DNA from 4 places in the Shewanella sp. SP1S1-7 genome. Region 2 is predicted to be linked to each of the others. Evidence: predicted binding sites of a transcription regulator. Region 2 holds the regulator's gene; each other region holds the start of a gene.
The links. The regulator FliA, encoded in region 2, starts transcription of late flagellar genes. The targets are predictions, from matches to a motif close to CTAAAGNTNNNNNNNNNNNNGCCGATA.

Region 1: a site for FliA is predicted at 2,482-2,508, ahead of Q4Q49_RS03425 (DUF5610 domain-containing protein). Genes of this name have one in related genera too.
Region 3: a site for FliA is predicted at 2,774-2,800, ahead of Q4Q49_RS04450 (cytoplasmic protein). Genes of this name have one in related genera too.
Region 4: a site for FliA is predicted at 2,480-2,506, ahead of pomA (flagellar motor protein PomA). Genes of this name have one in related genera too.

Annotation. Positions count from the first base shown of each region.
Region 1 covers NZ_JAUOEU010000003.1:25,269-30,469, forward strand. Annotated here, with positions in the region: gene Q4Q49_RS03410 (hypothetical protein) at 1-45, opposite strand, end outside; gene Q4Q49_RS03415 (FMN-binding glutamate synthase family protein) at 197-1,687, opposite strand; gene Q4Q49_RS03420 (histidine phosphatase family protein) at 1,699-2,316, opposite strand; gene Q4Q49_RS03425 (DUF5610 domain-containing protein) at 2,542-3,168, shown strand; gene Q4Q49_RS03430 (ferredoxin--NADP reductase) at 3,282-4,031, shown strand; gene Q4Q49_RS03435 (glutathione S-transferase N-terminal domain-containing protein) at 4,113-4,709, shown strand; gene Q4Q49_RS03440 (hypothetical protein) at 4,724-5,146, opposite strand.
Region 2 covers NZ_JAUOEU010000006.1:7,185-12,385, reverse strand. Annotated here, with positions in the region: gene flhF (flagellar biosynthesis protein FlhF) at 1-1,002, shown strand, start outside; gene Q4Q49_RS06740 (MinD/ParA family protein) at 1,007-1,888, shown strand; gene Q4Q49_RS06735 (RNA polymerase sigma factor FliA) at 1,881-2,594, shown strand; gene cheY (chemotaxis response regulator CheY) at 2,642-3,025, shown strand; gene Q4Q49_RS06725 (protein phosphatase CheZ) at 3,039-3,776, shown strand; gene Q4Q49_RS06720 (chemotaxis protein CheA) at 3,792-5,201, shown strand, end outside.
Region 3 covers NZ_JAUOEU010000003.1:253,710-258,910, forward strand. Annotated here, with positions in the region: gene fccA (fumarate reductase flavoprotein subunit FccA) at 1-690, opposite strand, end outside; gene Q4Q49_RS04435 (hypothetical protein) at 1,189-1,599, shown strand; gene Q4Q49_RS04440 (methyltransferase domain-containing protein) at 1,605-2,150, shown strand; gene Q4Q49_RS04445 (hypothetical protein) at 2,182-2,472, shown strand; gene Q4Q49_RS04450 (cytoplasmic protein) at 2,558-2,743, opposite strand; gene Q4Q49_RS04455 (cytochrome C biosynthesis protein) at 2,866-4,311, opposite strand; gene Q4Q49_RS04460 (organic hydroperoxide resistance protein) at 4,587-5,012, opposite strand; gene ohrR (hydroperoxide resistance transcriptional regulator OhrR) at 5,151-5,201, shown strand, end outside.
Region 4 covers NZ_JAUOEU010000006.1:142,419-147,619, reverse strand. Annotated here, with positions in the region: gene dxs (1-deoxy-D-xylulose-5-phosphate synthase) at 1-1,205, opposite strand, end outside; gene ispA ((2E,6E)-farnesyl diphosphate synthase) at 1,227-2,108, opposite strand; gene xseB (exodeoxyribonuclease VII small subunit) at 2,111-2,350, opposite strand; gene pomA (flagellar motor protein PomA) at 2,665-3,432, shown strand; gene Q4Q49_RS07310 (flagellar motor protein MotB) at 3,436-4,368, shown strand; gene thiI (tRNA uracil 4-sulfurtransferase ThiI) at 4,831-5,201, shown strand, end outside.

The DNA of each region.
Region 1 (5,201 bases), on a different contig from region 2:
TACAGTTTTACTGGCGGGCAGTTGGCTTACGAAGCTAGATTTCAAAGTGTTTCCTTAAGTTCAATTGTGGGTAAGGTATTTGAATAACGCCTCACCTCACGGATCTTACCTCTTTTGTGATACGCATTCAAATATACCTTATGTAAAACTCATATAGACAAAAGTTGTACTGGCTAATCACCGCAAGGGTTTGCGGCTATTTATCCATGTGCGAATAGAATTTGTCGAGTGAGATAGATAAACCGCTATCGAGCACAATTCGTACATGTGAAGGCTTAAGTTGTCTTGGCTCTGTCACACCGCAAGAGTGCGCGATTAGCCCTAAGTCATGGTGTAAATTATGATTATAGTTAGCGACCCGCGTCGATTTATCCCTAGGATTTAGCCCTTGTTGAAGTTTTGGATTGTGCGTAGTGATACCCGTTGGACAGGTATCTTTATTACATTGCAAGGCTTGAATACAGCCGAGGGCGAACATGTTGCCACGGGCCGATGCGATAAAGTCAGCACCTAATGCCAAAGCCCAAGCGACTCTAGATGGGGCGATAAGTTTGCCCGAGGCGATGACTTTGATACGTTTACGCAAGCCTCGTTGGATCAAGATATTGACTAGGATAGGTAAGCTTTCTTTCAGCGGTAATCCGACATAATCCATTAACGGTTGCGGCGCTGCGCCCGTGCCGCCATCGGCGCTGTCTAAGGTGAAAAAGTCGGGGGCTGAGTCTTCGCCGCGGCGTTCAATTTCATCACATAAATCTTCCAGCCATTGTACTTCACCGAGTACGGCTTTAATGCCAGTAGGTTTACCTGTGACTTCACGAACTCGCTCGACCATATCCAAAATGTCGTTCACTGACTTAAATTCGATATGGCCATTGGGGCTGATTGAGTCGTGTCCCTCAGGAATGCCGCGAATATGGGCAATTTCAGCATTCACTTTAATACCGGGTAAAATGCCACCTTTGCCTGGTTTTGCCCCTTGGCTCATTTTGATTTCGAACATTTTGACTTCTGGATGAATCGCTATCGCTTTCAGTTTTTCATCGTCTAAATGTCCTTGTTCATTTCGCACACCGTATTTTGCTGTTCCAATTTGAAAGACGAGATCGCAGCCACCTTTGAGATGATATGGGCTCAAGCCGCCTTCACCCGTGTTAAGCCAGCAACCCGCTTGCGCGGCGCCATGGGAAAGGGCGGTGATGGCTGGGCGCGATAGGGCGCCAAAACTCATGGCTGAAATATGGCAAATGGCTTGAGTCGTATAGGGCTGGCGACAGTGAGTGCCAATCGTCAGCGGATGAATAGGAGTGATATCTTCATCTTGGGTCGGAAAGGCGGTATTCATAAACATGATAGTACCAGCTGTATCCAAAGGGCGAGTCGAACCAAAGGCTATGGTTCTATCGACATTTTTGGCGGCGCGGTACACCCAGCTGCGTTCAGCACGGTTGAAGGGCAGTTCTTCCCTGTCTTGGGCGAAAAAGTATTGTCTGAAAAACTCACCTTGTTTTTCGAACAGATATCGAAAACGACCAATCACGGGATAGTTATGCCTTACCGCTTGTTTGGTCTGCATTTTATCTGCGATATACATGTAAATAACCGCGAGTACTGCGAGTCCTATAACGATCAAAAACAGTCCTGAAAACAGATCGAGTCCCCACATAAACCAATTGAGTTCACTCATGTTATTTATCCTTATTCTTGTCCGTAACGGGTGGCGATCAAGCTTGCGGGTTGGCCATCATTAAGAGAGAGTAAAAACAGCTGACTGTAGTCCTCTTCGCCGATCGCTTGGATCTCAGGTCCACCCAGGGCTTTGATGATTAATGGCACTGTGTTTGAATGACCAGCGATGAGCGTATTACCTCGTACCGCATGCACTTGTTCGACAATCAGCTGAATATGTTCTTCGATAGGTTTGGCTGCCTCGACTATCGTCACGGGCAAATGGCGAGCCTCGGCGATAGGCGCGAGTGTTTGCTGGGTTCGCTGGTATTGAGTCGCGATGAGTTGCGACAATGGCGTGCGGTTCAAGGCGGTGATCAGTGACGTTGCGCGCATTTCCCCCTTGGGCGATAACTGTGGGTCATTGGCTGGCGTGTCGGCTTTTTCGGCATGTCTGACTAAAATAATCAGCCTGTTTTCAGCATGGGCTTGGCTAATCGGGGCGAGGCTGAGGCAAGTTAAGATAATAAGACCGGTGAGCAAACTAAGGCGTTTGATATTGATGCTCGTATAGTGCTCAATAGTGCACTTAAGCATTTGTGTAAACACGTGAAAGCGGAAATGACTCAAATTGCGGCCTGCTGCCATGGTGTAACATCCTTTTCTATTGGCTTATCTCTAAGCTCGACGATAGTAATGATCTGCATGCGGGTGGATGGCGCTTTATGCACTTTATACAGAATAAACCCACTCAATTTATGCGGGCCTTATCATGACCTTGTGGTCACGATGGTACTTCAATTCTAAAAATTACTAAAGCTGGTTAAATTTTGGTCGATAATAAAGTCGACCCGAATTGAATGGATAGTCATCATGGAAATCAATAAACCCTCTCAAGTGCAAAGTACCCCTTTGCCGCAGAAAAAATATGCTGAAAATACGGCGCCTAAGGGTACCGAAGTGAGTGATTCGAAGGACGCGAAAACCACCGAAGTGACCTCGAAACAAACCGCGCAGCAAACGAGTAAGCAGCTGATGAATCAAGCGATTTTATCGGCACAGCAAGATGTGAATATCAAGTCAGGCGATCAGTCTATGATCTTGCTTTATCGCGCTGCGATAGAGTCGATTAATAAAGAGTTAGCGCCTACTATGGGCGAGAACGCGATTCAAACTGCTTACGATAATGGCGTAGATACATCGCCAGAAGCGACTGCAGATCGTATCGTGAGTTTTGCGACGCAGTTTTTTAGCATTCACCAGCAACAAAACTCGGGTATGAGCTTAAATGAGCAACTCGATAGTTTTATGGGGATTATTGGTGGTGCCATTGACAACGGTTTTAAAGAAGCGAAAGACATTCTGTCTGGCCTTAGAGTCTTGCAGGGGGATATTGCCGATGGTGTCGATAAAACCTATGGTTTAGTGCAAGAGGGACTACAGGCCTTTAGAGATAGTTTTAATAAGAAGACAGATGAGACACAATCGAGTGCCAGTTAACGCTCTGTTGTTTTCGGTTCTATCGCCATAAGCCCCTTATCATAAGGGGTTTTTGTTATGCGGAAAAAAGTCTATGCTGGAAGCCTATTTAACGTTTCGCTTGAGGGTACGCTATGTGGACTAGGGGACAAGTTATAGAACGTATTGATTGGAGCGATAAGTTATTTTCATTGCGCATCGCCGCCGAGTTAGCCCCATTTATTCCTGGCCAGTTTATCAAGTTAAGTCAAATGCAAGATGATAAGCGTGTTGCCAGAGCATACTCCTTAGTCAATTCTCCCGATAAACCCTATGCCGAAGTGCTCGCAGTCGCGGTAGAGGACGGCCTGTTATCGCCGCAATTGCAAAACCTTGGCATAGGCGATGAAATTGAAATTACCTCAACCGCGACTGGTTTTATGACCTTAGCGGAAATTCCTAAGGGTAAACTCCAAGGCAAGCACTTATGGTTTTTGGCTACAGGTACAGCGGTAGGGCCATTTTTGTCTATGCTCGACACCCATGAACCTTGGGAGCGTTTCGAAAAAGTCGTACTTGTGTATGGCGTGCGCGAGGCGCAGGATTTGGCGTATCTTGATAAGCTGCGTGAGTTAGAACGCACATACCCAGCACAGTTTACATTAGTCTTGAGTGTGACCCGTGAACCCTTTGCCGATGCGTTGCAGTGTCGTATACCCGAGGGCCTGGTCTCGGGTGAGATTGAAAAAAAGGCAGGAGTAACCTTAAGTGCTGCTGATTCCCAAGTTATGATTTGTGGCAATCCCGGAATGATCAATGGCGCGCAAAGCGCCTTACTCGATAAGGGATTAGTGAAGAATTTACGTCGTGCTCCCGGACAAATTACCGTAGAGAAATATTGGTGATCCCATTTTATATGGGTGGGAGCAAGCCGTTTTCGCTCCTAAATAGCCATAGCGTTTAATGCAAATATAAGGAAATTTTTGATGAAGTTGTTAAGTTCTCAAGCTTCACCCTACGCCCGTTGTGTTAGAGCCTTAATCCAGTATTTAGGAATTAACAATATTGAAGAGCAGCTAGTCAATCCCTTTGAAAACAGTGCCGAATTACTCGATGCTAACCCGCTAGGACAGATCCCGTGTCTCATCACTAACGATGGCGTGGCGTTATTCGATAGCGAAGTGATTATGCGCTACCTAGATGCTGAGCTTGGCGATCGTAAGATGTTTGGCATCTCAAGTCATAACTGGGTGTTGGAGTGTCAATATTCTTTGATAAAAGGCTTAATCGATAGCGCGGTGAAATTACGCCAAGAGCAGATGCGTGAAGATGAAGGCGTGAGATCGGCTTTTTGGACGGCTCGCTTTGAACAAGCATTGCTGCGTGGTCTTATGCAGGTTGAGCTGCAAACCGTCATCACCCAAACCACGATTCAGGCACCGCAATTAGCCTTGATTTGCTTGCTTGATTATGTGGACTTTAGACATCCAGAGTTAGATTGGCGCAAGGTTGCCCCTGCGACGGCACTTTGGTTTAGTGATATGCGTAATCTCCCCGCGTTTATCCAAACCCGTCCCCAATAACTGGATGGAGATGCTCAGCCATCGGTTGCGCGTCTTCCCTTTGGTCTATCACGGCGGTTTTGTTCTCCAAAAGCGCCGAATAATTCCCGTGTAACCCCATATTCGACTCTACGGTCATTCCCTATTTGACGCCTATCTTCATGGTGTTGATAGCGACATTGGCACTGGGTCATAGTGCATTCTTCCATCGGGATTTCCGGTGCATCCTTCGATAAAAAACGTTTTCCAGAGAATGTTTCAACCTGGTTACAGCAACTGCCGTCATTCACTATGCTTACACTGTGAAAATGATGGGCTTGTGATGCATGCGGCTTAGTCCCGTCGGCGTGTTGATTTACCGCTTTAGCATAGTGTCTATGCCGCTTGTGACCAGTATTGAGTTTAAATAGGCCAAATAGCGCTACTGCGACTATACCTAGTAGCAAAACAGTTAACATAACGCCTCCTGAAAGCATTTTAAGCAAATTAAGGTTCAGTTTAGTTTGATTTGAG
Region 2 (5,201 bases):
GCAGCGGCAAAAGTGGAGCGTCGCGAAGCGCCTGCTACTTTTGATAAGAAGCCACAAACATCACAGAAACAAAGCGCTGATATTGAGGCAATGCGTGATGAGTTAGCCTCATTGCGTAATTTATTGACACACCAAGTGTCCTCTTTGATGACAGAACATAAAAAACGCATCGACCCCGTCGGTGCTATGCTCGAGGCCAAGTTACTTGAGGCTGAATTCTCCCCTGCGGTTGCGAATAAATTAGCGGCGCTGAGCCAACATTATACGCCTGCAGAATTAGTCAGAGCCTTACCTCAAAGTTTAGCTAATATGCTTGATAATCAAGGTGATGATATTGTTAAACAGGGCGGGGTGGTTGCATTAGTGGGTCCAACGGGTGTGGGTAAAACCACGTCATTAGCGAAACTTGCAGCCCGTTTTGCTGCCCATCACGGTGCTGAGCATGTGGCTTTGATAACGACAGATCATTATCGCATCGGAGCCTATGAGCAATTAGCAACTTATGGCAAAATAATGGGCTGCCCTGTAAAGCAAGCTCATGATCTAAATGAATTAGAGCAAATTCTCTATCAGTTTAGGAATCGCAAGCTAGTATTGATAGATACGGCTGGCATGGGACAGCGAGATATGCGTCTTTACCAGCAACTTGATAATTTAACTGCAAATAGCAGGATACCTATCCGCAGTTATCTGGTACTGTCTGCGACAGGACAGCGCCGTGTGCTGCAAGATGCAGTCAATCATTTTAAACGCATTCCCCTATCTGGTGTCGTTCTCACAAAACTCGATGAATCTGTGTCGTTAGCAGGGGCATTAAGTGTGTTGATCCAAAATGGATTACCATTAAGTTATGTTACTGATGGACAAAGAGTTCCTGAAGATATGAAAGTTGCGGATACCTTAGATTTAGCCCAGCAGGCACTCGCAGCGTTAGATAGTACAGAACAACAATCATTACAAGACACAGCGTGGTCAGATAATATGGCCTGTGCATTTGAGTAGATTTATGACCCTGGATCAAGCAAGTGGTTTACGTATGATGAATCAACCCTATAACGAAAAAGTGAAAGTAATCGCGGTCACAGGTGGTAAAGGCGGCGTTGGTAAAACCAGCGTCTCCATTAATACTGCTGTGGCATTAGCCGAAAAAGGCAAGCGTGTCTTGGTACTTGATGCTGACCTTGGCTTAGCAAACGTCGATGTCATGCTGGGTATTCGCGCCGAGCGTAACCTCTCCCATGTTCTCTCTGGTGATGCAGAGCTTGACGATATTATCGTTCGTGGCCCTAAAGGGATTGGCATAGTGCCAGCCACTTCAGGAACACAAGGGATGGTGGAATTAAGCCCAGCGCAACATGCTGGGTTAATTCGCGCATTTAGTGAGATGCGGACTCAGTTTGATATTCTAGTCGTAGATACTGCTGCTGGGATTTCAGATATGGTGCTCAGTTTCTCACGTGCATCGCAGGATGTGCTGGTCGTTGTTTGTGATGAACCCACATCAATTACCGATGCCTATGCCCTGATAAAAATCCTCAGCCGTGAGCATGGTGTGTTCCGTTTTAAAATAGTTGCCAATATGGTGCGTAGTTTACGCGAAGGTATGGAATTATTTGCTAAACTCAGTAAAGTGACCGACAGATTTTTAGATGTCGCCCTTGAATTAGTTGCAACTATTCCATTTGACGAAAACTTACGTAAATCAGTTCGTAAGCAAAAACTGGTAGTTGAAGCTTATCCTAAATCACCAGCGGCGATTGCGTATCAAGGATTGGCAAATAAAATTCTGAGCTGGCCTGTACCGCAGCAACCTGGTGGGCATTTGGAGTTTTTCGTTGAGCGTTTAGTGCAACGACCAGATTTTCAAGAGGAAAAAACGAGTGAATAAAGCCGCTGCGTATACTTGTTTAGACAATAAATCGTCGATCGTTGAACAGTATGCTCCGTTGGTGAAAAGAATTGCGCATCATTTACTCGCCAGATTACCTGCCTCAGTGCAGCTAGATGATTTACTCCAAGCTGGGATGATGGGTTTATTAGAAGCATCATCCAAGTTTGATGGTGGCAAGGGTGCGAAATTTGAAACCTTCGCCGGCATACGTATACGAGGGGCGATGTTAGATGAAATTCGCCGTGGTGATTGGGTGCCTCGTTCCGTTCATCGTAATAACCGCAAGGTTGCACATGCTATTGATGAGTTAGAGCAAGCGCTGGGTCGTGATGCACGCGACACAGAAATTGCAGAAAAACTTGATATGACGCTCGATGAGTACCATCATATTCTTAACGATGTTTCTGTCGGAAAAATCATAGGGATAGAAGACTTAGGCGTATCTCAGGATATACTTACAGTGAGTGATCGGTCCGATGATGATTCATTTGAAGCATTAGCTGAGAACCAATTTCATTCTGCTCTGGTTGAGGCAATTAAATTATTGCCTGAAAGAGATGCATTAGTGTTATCCCTGTACTACGATGAAGCATTGAATTTAAAAGAGATTGGCGCCATTCTTGAGGTCAGTGAATCGCGTGTTAGCCAGATATTAAGTCAGGCAATGTTGCGATTGAAAGCTAAACTCAAGCACTGGACATAAGTATAATTATTAATCGAGCACAGAATGTCAGCTCACCGGAGGAAACCTTGGACAAGAATATGAAGATTCTCATTGTTGACGATTTTTCGACAATGAGGCGTATCATCAAGAACTTGTTGCGAGACTTGGGGTTTAACAATACCCAAGAAGCAGACGATGGCTCAACAGCCCTGCCGATGTTGCAAAAGGGGGATTTTGATTTTGTTGTTACAGATTGGAATATGCCCGGTATGCAAGGCATCGATCTGTTAAAAGCAATTCGCGCAGATGATTCGCTAAAGCATTTACCCGTATTAATGGTGACAGCTGAAGCAAAACGTGAACAGATTATCGCTGCCGCTCAAGCGGGAGTGAATGGATATGTGGTTAAGCCTTTTACCGCTGCAACGCTGAAAGAGAAGCTAGATAAAATATTCGAACGACTCGCTTGAGCAAGGATGAGCTATGAAGTCACAAACATCAGGGCTCATCACGCTCGAACAAGCTCAGCACTTGGTTGAATTATTAAGTGTCGGTGAGCAACGTCAGGCAGATGATTTATTTCGGGAGCTTGCTGCTCCACTGCAACGAGAATTATTTGAAGAGGTAGGGAAATTAACTCGGCAACTTCATAGCGCTTTAATGGATTTTCAAGTTGATAATCGTCTAGCTGAATTAGCCAATACAGAAATTCCCGATGCCAAACAACGTTTAAATTACGTTATTGACATGACTGAACAAGCGGCAAATAAAACCATGGATGCGGTAGAAGAATGTTTACCTTTGGCCAATGCCGTAACGGTGAATATTCAAAAAGTCATGCCATCTTGGGACAAATTAATGCGCCGAGAAATAGAACTCAGCGAGTTTAAGGTTCTTTGCCACGATGTCCAAGATCTTATGTCCCGTAGTTCAAATGACTCGACTCGACTGCGTGAATTGTTAAATCAAATATTGATGGCGCAAGATTTTCAAGACTTAACAGGACAAATGATACGTCGTGTTATTGATCTGGTTATGGAAGTAGAAAGTAATCTGGTTTCTATGCTGACGGTATTTGGTGAGCAGCCTATGATTGAAAGTCAGATTGCTCAGAAAAATAATATTGAAGCGGAAGGGCCGATAATGAATGCCGAGCTTCGTCAAGATGTAGTAACGGGTCAAGACGAAGTGGATGATCTTCTATCGAGTCTGGGTTTCTAACTGGGAGTCAATTTGATGGCCTTTGATGTAGATGAAGAGATACTCCAGGACTTTTTAATCGAAGCCGGTGAAATTTTAGAGCTTCTGCAAGAGCAACTCGTTGCGCTTGAAAATAATCCTGATGACACTAACTTGCTAAACGCCATTTTTAGAGGGTTCCACACCGTTAAAGGTGGCGCAGGCTTTCTTAGCTTAACTCCCATGGTCGATGTGTGTCATGAGGCTGAAAATACCTTCGATTTATTACGGACTGGTAAACGTAGCGTCAATGCAGAGCTGATGGATATTATTTTGCAGGCTGTTGATGCAATTAATACCATGTTTGCTCAAACGCAGCAGGGCGAGCAGCAAGATCCTGCCGATTCGGGTTTGTTGGCTAGGCTTAAAATGCTGAGTTCAGGTGCGCCATTGCCATCTGAAGTTGCGTCTGCAGAGGTGGTCGAAATTGTCGAACCTGAGCCTGTCGTTGAAACCATTGTTGAAACTCCCGTCCCACAAGACATCCCTATAGAGATAAGTCATAGCTCATCTTCAAGTATTGATGATATCAACGACGCTGAATTTGAAGCTTTATTAGATGCGCTTCATGGCTCAGGAAAAGGTCCTGCGGCGGCTACCGCCGTGGTCTCTGATCCTGTTGTCGCTAAGCCAGCTGCGCCAGTTAAAGCGTCTCCTGCATCGGGCGATGACATCACTGATGACGAGTTTGAAGCATTGCTTGATGAACTTCATGGTTCTGGCAAGTTTAAAGTCGAGGCAGAAGTGCCGGCTAAACCAAAGGTTGTCGCCGCACCTACGCCTCAACCTATAGTCGATGCCGATGAAATTACCGATGATGAGTTTGAAAGATTACTTGATGAACTCCATGGTAAAGGCGTAGCACCTGCGAAAGCTGACGTAAAAGCGTCGCCAGTCACGCCAGCTGTGGCAGCTGCACCTAAAGCCGCAGTGACTCCTGAGCCTGCGAAAGTTGCAGCGCCAGCCCCCGTTGTTGCCGCAAAACCGAAAGTAGACATCGCGGTTGTAGAGAAAGCACCTGCTAAAGCAAGTTCAGCAAATGTGCCTCAAGGTGAAACCACGGTTCGTGTTGATACTGCACGACTCGACCAAATCATGAATATGGTCGGTGAGTTAGTATTAGTGCGTAATCGATTAGTGAGCTTAGGCATCAGTCGTGATGATGAGGAAATGTCTAAGGCCCTTGCGAACTTAGATCTCGTGACAGCCGATTTACAGGGCGCGGTGATGAAAACCCGTATGCAACCGATCAAGAAAGTGTTTGGTCGTTTCCCTCGGGTAGTACGTGATCTTGCGCGTACGCTCAATAAAGAAATTGATTTGATCATGGTCGGTGAAGAAACCGACCTAGATAAAAACTTAGTTGAAGCGCTTGCCGATCCACTCGTCCACTTAGTGCGTAACTCT
Region 3 (5,201 bases), on a different contig from region 2:
AGGATCGTTAATGTTACGGCCACCTTTCATGGTGTCGTCGATCATGATTTGTTTCTTATCTTCAATACCTAACTTAGTTTGCGCCTTCGTTTCGGCAGCGTTCATACCGCCAGCGGCCAACTTAGTGTTACCACCTGGGACAGGTTCTTTTTCGAGCAGAATCACTTTCGCGCCAGCATCACGGGCAGAGACGGCAGCAGCAAGGCCTGCACCACCTGAACCGATAACAACCACATCAGTGGTTTCTTTTACGCCAGCAGCAATGGCTTTATCCTGTGCCGCTTTGTCTGCATCAACAGGAACAAACTTACGTTCCCATTTACCGCCGTAAGGCATATCGAAGCCGAAGCTGTGGCAAGCATCGCAATAAGTGACTGATTTCTCATGGCCTTTATGGCAGCTTGTACAAGCAATTTCGCCAATCAAGTGAGATTTATGGGGTGAGACTTTGTCTTTAGGTGCGGCGGCGGCCAGTTCTTTTAAATCGCCGTGGCAGCTAACGCATTGGGCATTTTCATGGCTAAGGTTGTCATCGCTGACGCCACCTTTGTCTGAGACGTGGCAACTGTCGCAACTGCCCATTTCACCGTGAAAATCGGCTAGCACTTCTGGTGCAGCATAGGCAGTTCCTGCCATTGCGCCAGAGATCAGCATGGCTAGTGCTGTTTTTTGAATCTTTCTTGTGAACATGGTAGTTCCTCCGCCGTACATTCATCTACTTAATAAGGGTTATTCATCGTGGCGTGATATTTATTTTTTACGCAGCTCACGCACTGTTAGAGCATTCTCCATTTGCAAATTTAGCACTATCTAAAGAGGTATATGTGTGTTCAGATCACATAACCTTTGTTGCAGCGAAAATAACATATTTAAAATGTGCAATCGGATGGGAAATATTAATGAAGTTGAGACTGGTCACTGATTGAATACGGTATAACTTGCGCGAGTTAACATGTTGAATGGATTGGTTTTAACTTTTAAAAATAAAAATGATATTAATTATTGGTTTTGTGATGTGATTTATCTATTTGTATTTAATAGATATTATAATGTGACTTAGCACTTTGAGTATGTCACTTAATTATTTTTGAGTATTCTATAAATAATGTTAATTATCCAGCCATTATTGTATAGAGTTGCATTATTAGTTTAACCAGATGTTACGCAGTTGATTATTAAGGGGATGTAATGCGCAAACAAGGCATATCAGAAAAACGTTTTTGGGTTCAACGTTTGAGTAAAACCAGTTTAAGGGCATTGCATATTTTAGGGATCGTCGGTGTCGGTGGTGGCATTTTATTAAGCGTAGATAAAACGCAATGGCTGAATTATTGGTATCTCGCTATGACGACGGGCTGCATATTAATGTTGTGGGACATTGTGCGTGATTGGCGTTGGTTAATTCAGCTTAAGGGTTTGTTAACCTTAGTAAAAGTAGGCTTACTTGGTTTGTTTGTCCCTTTGGCTAATTTCAAGCCTGAGTTGTTAATCGCGATCCTCTTTTTGTCCGTGATTGTGTCCCATGGTCCAGCAGGGCTCAGGCATTATTCTATTGTGCATCGTCGGCAAATCGACTCGAAAAAAGAAATTAAGGGCTAATTGCAATGTCTGTAATCCATGCGCCAATCGTGACTCCCGCAGCCTTAATCACTGAGTTTACTTGGCCTGTTTCTCGCTTTGATGGACTTAAAGTACTCGATCTTGCCTGCAGCTCTGGACGTAATGGTTTGTGGTTTCTAGCGCAAGGTGCAGAAGTGACGTTTATCGACAGGGATTTGTCTGCCATGTCGCACATTGAGCATGTGAACGCCCGCAAATATCAATGGGATTTAGAAGCCGAGGCTGCGCCATCGCTACCGATTGAAGAGTACGACATAGTGTTAGTATTCAATTATCTGCATCGGCCATTATTACCGCAAATTGCCAAGGCGGTTAAGACTACAGGCCTTATCGTCTATGAAACCTTTACCACACAACAAGCTGAGAGTGGGCGGCCACGTAACCCCGATTTCTTACTCACTGAAAATGAACTCAAATCAGTGTTTGCTAACTGGCAACCTTTACATTACTTTGAAGGTCGATTATGTGATCCGCAGTCCACTCATAGCAGTTATAAAGCACAGTTGATTGCGCGAAAACCTAAAACGTAAGTTTACCGATTGAGACTCAAGAGGTTGTAGGATGTTTCCCTATCCAGAGCAATATCGCATTGCAACACCACCGCTAACGACCGCTGTCATGGTGGCTTGGGCTTTATTAAGTCATAGCCTGTTTTCCGATGCCAGCCCTGTCGCTCTGTATCCGCTATTAGCCCTGTTCCCGCTGGTAATTGGATTACACTTGTATTTGATTTGGTTAGCAAAAGGAATGGGACGACTCGATCAGTTTTTCTATGCCTTAGTGCATATCCCACTGGCGTTCGTGGTGTGGACATTTACAATTATGCATGTGAATGGCAACGCTTTTTCTTAAATTCGCCTGACGTTTTATAGAAAAATAACAAAAAAAAGCGCCCTGATAATCAGAGGCGCTTTTTTAAATGCTGTATTGCTAACAATTAGGCCGTAGTGTTGATGTTGTGGCCTGCATTACCTACTGGTTTTGGCGCCGCAGCTGCAATTAAATCTACCGCGATTTGACCTTCGGCTTTTTGCTGCTCTTTGGCTAACTGAGCAACCTTAACGCCAATTGCACCATTTTCTAGATTAGGTGCGATAGCTTGGGTATTCAGTGAAATTGACATAACTAACCTCGATTGTAAGCTGGATCCCTTTATCGGCAAACCCAAGGTTAACTTTAGCCGTTAGCCATGAATTTGCCAATCATCCATTATTTTGTTAATTATTTAGTCGATTGTTTCGTCAATTACTTGGCCTTAGCCGAAAACAGTTTGCGGCCGATAATAATAATGGCTGTGATCCCTAATGAACCTAAGATCAGCCCCAGTGCCAGCACTACATTTTGCAGGGCAGTAGGGTCGATAACCAGCGCGATACCCATACCCAACATCATCACCCCTGACATGAGTTTTAGGGCTTGGCCTTCTTTTTCAGTCAGTTTACGTTTACCTAAGGTCGCGCTGAAGACGATAACGATAATCGCCAGCGGGATCACATACACAATGTTATATAAAACCAGATACATATAGCGTTCAATATCTGGCAGATTGTGCATAGAGAGCACGCTGGTGTAGATCATAGGGAAGCCCGCGGTGCAGAGCAGTTCATAGGCGTTGGCGAGAACAGCTAGTACGGTAGAGCCAATAAGTAAGGCGCCTAAGCTACTCGAATTTGACAGTTTCCCCATGCGCTTTATCAAACTCGTCCGGTTTTCTGCCGACATCGACAGCGTCACTTCCCCCTTAGTAAAGAAGTAATCTTTGATGTTGATGACACCAGCGATTAAGGCCAAACAACCCGCCGCTAAGATGATCATGCCGCCATCACTGCCAGCGCCCAACAGCTGGAAGATGTTCAGCCATGCGGTCATAAACAAGAAATAGATAAAGCCTGAGAAGAACACGAAAATCCCGCCGACGAGTAACATGCGGCTGCGACTCTTAGCATTAACCATGATCGACAATAAAAACAGTAAAACGAAGAAAGCGCAGGGGTTAAAGGCATCCACGCCTGCGAGCACTAAGGTGAGCAGCGGCAAAGACATAGTCTCAGGAGTCACTACGCCCACTAAGGGCAATTCTACAGGCTGCACTTCAGATTGCGCTGGTGATGCTTTTGTAGCGTCACCCAAGCTGGTGGCATCGCAGGTGCCTTCGCCAGTATCTGTGCCGCAGGTGCCAAATAGCGGCGCATCGGTTTCTGTACTCGCGCTCGTACTGACAACGCCTTTGGTGGGCAAATCTGCTTCGCTGAGTTTACCGCCAAGGGATAAATAGCAATTCTTCAGTCGATTGACGAGAAACTCGCCGGTGACTGCTTCGCTCGAATAGCCCACCACGGCTTTTTCGCAGCTGGCCATATAGGGTACAGAACGTGCTTCTGTATTAGTTTTTGCGGCGATATTTTGCCAAATATCTTGCACACCTGGTGCGGACACCATATGAGATTCGAGTTCTATCCAAGGGTATTTTTGCGGCAATGAATCGATGAAAGGATGGGCCTCTGCACAGTGTGGGCAAGTTTTAGACCAGAAGAAATACAGCTTAATTTTGAGCTCACCCTGACCATTTATATAATGCCACGTTCGATCCGCTGAGCTTGCTGGTGTTGTCTCGGCCCAGCTCGGGATGGAAAAGGCAAAAAGGAATAATAGCGAGCAAAACAGAGATAATTTCGATAGATATTTTGTCATAGCGCCTCCCACTGAGAGTGGGTTTAAGTATCGTCAAACGGTTCGATTAGCTCTTACTCTACTTAAATCAATCATTTTGATTAAATTAGATATTAAGAAGTGTTAGTTAACTCGCGAATAACCATTTTTTGGGAACTGAAACCAGTTTATCTCCCTGTGAAATGGTGTGATGCACATTCACTCTCAGCTTGAGTCGTTATTGGCTAATAAAGAATAAAGCACTCGAGGGTGCTCTATTTCTGACGTTATCAACAAGTGTCTATGATGGATTATGGTTAGCCTAACGCAACACCATTTACGCTCAGTTTCACGTCGATATTATTACGTGTAGCGTTCGAGTATGGACAAACTTGATGCGCGTGACGCACTAATGCTTCAGCAGCTTCTTGCGGTAAATCTAAGCTAACTTCTAAAGCAACCGCTAATGCAAAACCGCCGGCATCATTGGCACCTATGCCGACAACCGCACTGACTGGCGCTTCGGTAATATCGACTTTGCCGATTTTAGCGACATGCAGAACGGCGTTTGAGAAACAGGCAGCATAACCTGCGGCAAACAGTTGTTCTGGGTTAGTGGCAAGTCCGCTACCGCCCATGGCTTTTGGATAGGCTAACGCCACATCCAGTAAACCATCATCAGTGCTAACTTGACCCTGACGACCCGCTTTTGCTGTGGCACGTGTTTCATAAAGTGTTTTCATAATATTGACCTTCTTAGATTAAGGATTAAGTAAATTGATTTGAATTGCGCGCAATTAAATTGTGATAAACTATAATTCGATCTTTGGTGTGAATGCAAGTATATTGTGCGCAATATATTTAATTTGTCGGATCTTCCTATGGCAACAACTCAACCCAACACCCGTGTTAATCCTGTCGATATGGCCGAA
Region 4 (5,201 bases), 140 kb from region 2:
TGATCGTAGGCGCGTTGCAGGAAGGTCGAGTAAATCGCCACCACAGGCTTAAAGCCTTCACAGGCAAAACCTGCTGATAGGGTGACAGCATGCTGTTCGGCAATCGCCGCATCGAAATATTGTTTCGGGAAACGCTGGGAAAACTCCACCATGCCCGAGCCTTCGCGCATCGCAGGCGTAATCGCTAACACTTTCTCATCTTGCTCGGCGATGTCGCATAGCCATTTACCAAAGACTTGAGAAAAGGTCGGCAAACCGGGTTTGGTGGCAGGCTTTTTAAACAGCGACGGGTCAAACTTAGGCACCGCATGCCAACCGATAGGATCTTTTTCAGCAGGTTCATAACCACGACCTTTCTTCGTCATGATGTGCAGCACCTGTGGACCTTTAAGATTGCGCATATTACGCATGGTCTCGACCAGAGCATCAACATCGTGGCCGTCGATAGGACCGATATAGTTGAAACCTAACTCTTCAAATAGGGTGCCAGGAACGACCATGCCTTTGAGGTGTTCCTCAGTGCGTTTGGCCATTTCTTTGATGACGGGCATGCCTTTCAACACTTTCTTGCCACCTTCGCGCAGCGTAGTGTAGAAACGGCCTGACATCAGTTGTGCTAAATGGTTATTGAGGGCGCCGACATTTTCAGAGATCGACATTTCGTTGTCGTTCAACACCACGAGCATGTCATTGTGCAAGTCGCCAGCGTGGTTCATGGCTTCAAACACCATGCCGCCTGTCATAGCGCCATCGCCGATCACGGCAACGACTTTACGACCCGCTTGCTCTTTTTCTGCGGCAATCGCCATCGCCAGTGCGGCGCTGATAGACGTACCTGAATGCCCAACGCTGAAAGTGTCGTATTCACTTTCTTCACGCCATGGGAAAGGATGCAAACCATCTTTTTGTCTAATGGTGTGCATCTTGTTACGACGACCCGTGAGAATTTTATGGGGATAAGCCTGATGGCCCACATCCCAAATCAGCCGATCAAAAGGGGTGTTGTAGACATAGTGCAGCGCAACAGTGAGTTCCACTGTGCCGAGCCCAGAGGCAAAATGTCCGCTGGATATGCCAACAGACTTAAGAAGGAACTCGCGCAGTTCGTCGGCTACTTGTGGTAAAAGTGCCTGAGGAAGCTGGCGGAGTTCATTAGGGGTGTTGGCCTGCGCCAACACGGGAAACTGAGAAATGTCCAAACTCATAGCGAGATACTTCGACTCTTATTATATTCTTCGCTCAATGATATAGCGGGCGAAGTCTGCAATTAACTGGCTATTGTATGGCAATTTAGCCAGCGCTGATAGTGCCTCTTGGATCAGTTGTTTGGCGGTGTCTTGTGCACCTTGTAGTCCAAGTAGTTGTGGAAACGTACTCTTATTCGATTCAGTATCAGAGCCTTGCGGCTTACCGAGTTCTTCGGTGGTGGCTACGATGTCGAGGATATCGTCTTGTACTTGGAAGGCGAGTCCGACCGCACGGGCAAAATCCATCATAGCAGCATACTGATCTTTTGGCGCGTTCGCGGCGATTAACGCTAACTCAACAGCGCAGCTGATAAGGGCGCCCGTTTTCATATTATGTAACTGAGTTAATGCTTTAAGATCAATATGTTTATCTGTTGAGGCTAAGTCTATCGCTTGGCCGCCACACATGCCACGATAACCTGAGGCTTTTGCTAATACTCTGACCATAGCGATATGTTGCTCGCTGCTGATCCCAGCTACCGCTTCGGTGACAATTTCAAAGGCTAAGGTCTGCAGTGCATCCCCCGCTAAAATGGCGGTCGCTTCATCAAAAGCGATATGCACTGTGGGCTGACCACGGCGCAGTTCATCATCATCCATGGCGGGTAAATCGTCGTGGATCAATGAATAAGCATGGATACATTCAATGGCTGCGGCGCAAGCATCTAATTTTTCGAGCTCGACCCCAAACATGCGTCCGACACTGTATACAAGGAAAGGTCGAATGCGTTTGCCACCCAATAAGGCGCCGTAAGTCATGGCGGCTTTTAATTGGGGAGCAGTATCTTCAAGCGTACTAAAACGCTGTTTTAATTGATTATCAACCCGTTGTTGATATTTTTGAATGGCACTGACTAACACGCTTATTCGCCCTCAACGGCATAGGGGGATAGGGGCGCATTTTCATCTTGTTTCAGTAAAATGGCCACTTTTTGTTGGGCTTGTTCGAGTTTTGCTTGGCTATTTCGAACCAGATTGATGCCACGTTCAAATTGTTTTAACGCGTCATCGAGAGAGATATCGCCTTGTTCTAGATCGGCAACAATGCGCTCAAGTTCGCCAAGGGATTCTTCAAAACTGAGATTTTCGGGTTTCTTCGCCACGTTTATGCTTCCTTTGATTTAGCGGACACAAGGTATATCAGGGCGGCTTTAGGGTCAAATTCAGACTAAAGATATTTGCTCAATAGCACGCTTTGTTACTGAAATTTTTTCAGAAAATATAAATTGTCGCTAAACTTGCTTAGTGTGTGTCCGATAACTGACAATAGTATCATCATTTGTATGGTAATTTTTAACTGGATAGACAAGACTCGCATGTGTGTCGGTGGGATTATCTTACTCAGTGGAACAACTGAGTGTTATTGCTTACCTAGGGTAAGTATTATGTCGTTTATTACGAAAATTGAGGAGCCGTTGTGGATTTAGCAACAGTAATTGGAATTGTGGGTGCCTTTGGTTTTATCCTCGGGGCAATGGCCACCAGCGGCGGTTTAATGATTTTCGTTGATGTACCCTCGATTCTTATTGTTTTCGGTGGGTCCTTCTTCGTAGTGATGATGAAGTTCAATCTTAAACAGTTTTTTAGTGCGGTAAAAATCGCCGCCAAAGCGTTTATTTTTAAGATTGATAAGCCAGAAGATTTGATTGAACAGTCCGTGACTATGGCTGATGCCGCCCGTAAAGGCGGTTTTTTAGCCTTAGAAGAAGCGCAGATTACTAACAGCTTTATGCAAAAAGCCGTCGACATGCTTGTTGATGGTCACGATGGTGAAGTGGTGCGCGCTGCCTTAGAGAAGGATATCGGCCTGACCGAAGAGCGCCATCGTACAGGGATCGGCATTTTTAGAGCGTTTGGTGACGTAGGTCCGGCAATGGGCATGATTGGTACGCTGGTGGGTCTTGTGGCCATGCTGTCAAACATGTCAGATCCTAAATCCATCGGCCCCTCGATGGCGGTGGCCTTGTTAACCACCTTATACGGCGCTATGGTCGCCAACATGGTTTGTCTTCCTATCGCGGATAAGTTAACGCTTAGGATGGGCGAAGAAATGCTGAACCGTAATTTGATTATGGATGCGGTGTTGGCGATTCAAGACGGACAAAACCCACGGGTGATTGAAGGCTTCTTGAAAAATTATCTGGCTGAGAAAAATCGCAAAATAGATACAACGGACGGAGAGTAGCCCATGGCTAAGGCTAAGTGCAACTGTCCACCGGCCGGAGCACCGATGTGGTTGGCGACCTTTGCTGACTTGATGTCGCTGTTGATGTGTTTCTTCGTGTTGTTATTGTCATTTTCCGAAATGGACGTAATGAAGTTTAAGCAGATCGCGGGCTCAATGAAGTATGCCTTTGGTGTGCAAAATAAGGTGGAAGTCAAAGATATCCCGAAAGGGACGTCTGTTATTGCCTTAGAATTTAGACCCGGCCGTCCCGATCCCACGCCGATTGAAATTATTAACCAGCAAACCAATGAAATGACGGAACCTGTATTGGATTATCAAGCGGGTGAAGACGACAGTGCTGGCGGCGTTCAGCAGCAAAGTGGTTCTCAGCGTGGTGGTGAAGCCACTGCAACAGCGCAGGAAGTGGCCGATGCGGTTAAAGCCGAAGCGGCAGCGGCACAGGATAAGATCAATCAAGAAGTGAAGAAGATGGCGCAGGAGCTCAATAAAGAGATCACCGATGGTGCGATTGAAATTGAGTCCTTAGGTCAGCAGATTATTATCCGTATCCGTGAGAAGGGTGCATTTGCCTCTGGTTCAGGCTTCCTTCAACCACGATTTAAGCCTGTGGTGCGATCTGTTGGCGAACTGCTAAAAGATGTGCCGGGGATTATTACCGTATCGGGTTACACGGATGACATGCAAATCAGCGATGAGCTTTATAGCTCTAACTGGGATTTATCCAGTAAACGCGCTGTGGCTGTGGCCCACGAGTTAGTGCAAGTCAAAGGCTTTGATTCTAAACGGATGAAAGTGGTGGGCATGGCGTCTAATAACCCGATAGTGCCAAACGATTCACCGGAGAATCGTGCCCGTAACCGCAGGGTGGAAATTGCCATTGAGCAAGGTAAAGCGAAGGAATCTGATGAAATTCAGGTTGGTAATTCGCCTTAGGTAGCTTGGTACTCACTGCATCTAAAGCCGCAATCCTGTTGCGGCTTTTTTATTGGGCTAAGGTGGACTTTTCCCTTTTTTACTAACGCGTTATGCACCAAAGCGCTGTGGTTGGTTTAAATCCATTTGGGCTTTGCGCCAATCGCAGAGAGTGTGTTATCCCTAAGCTTCCTTCAAGCTTACCTCAACGACTTGTCTCAAATCATTCATTTCAAGCCACTCATTTGAAGCAGGGCAATTCAAACTAAGCGAATAGGCTTTAGTGACATTATTCCAACCGAATTCGCTTAAAAATCCCGTCGTGACTTAATCACTAATCCGCCATTAATCCGCCATGAATGTGGCTTGTGTGGCTGTTTGCGATGCGCGCTGAAACTCGCATTTTTAGGTCGCTTGGGTATATAATCCCCCGATTATTCTTTTAACCAATTTTGCTGTTTTAAAATTGCCCGCGGAAATCCCATGAAGTTTATTGTAAAGCTGTACCCAGAAATCATGATGAAGAGCAAACCCGTAAGGATGCGCTTCACCAAAATGCTTGAAACCAACATACGTAATGTGCTCAAAAAAGTCGACGAAGACGCTAAAGTTCAACGTCAGTGGGACCGCATTATGGTTATGGTACCAAAGGATAAGCCTGAATTGGCCCAAGCCTTCGGTGAGCGTCTGGCGTGTATTCCTGGCATTGCCCACGTAGTGCAAGTGGATGAGTACAGCTTTGAATCTGTGGACGATATTTATCAGCAAGTCTTGCCTGTTTACCGTGACCAACTCGCGGGTAAAACCTTCTGCGTGCGAGTGAAGCGCACTGGCGATCACGATTTTAATTCTAT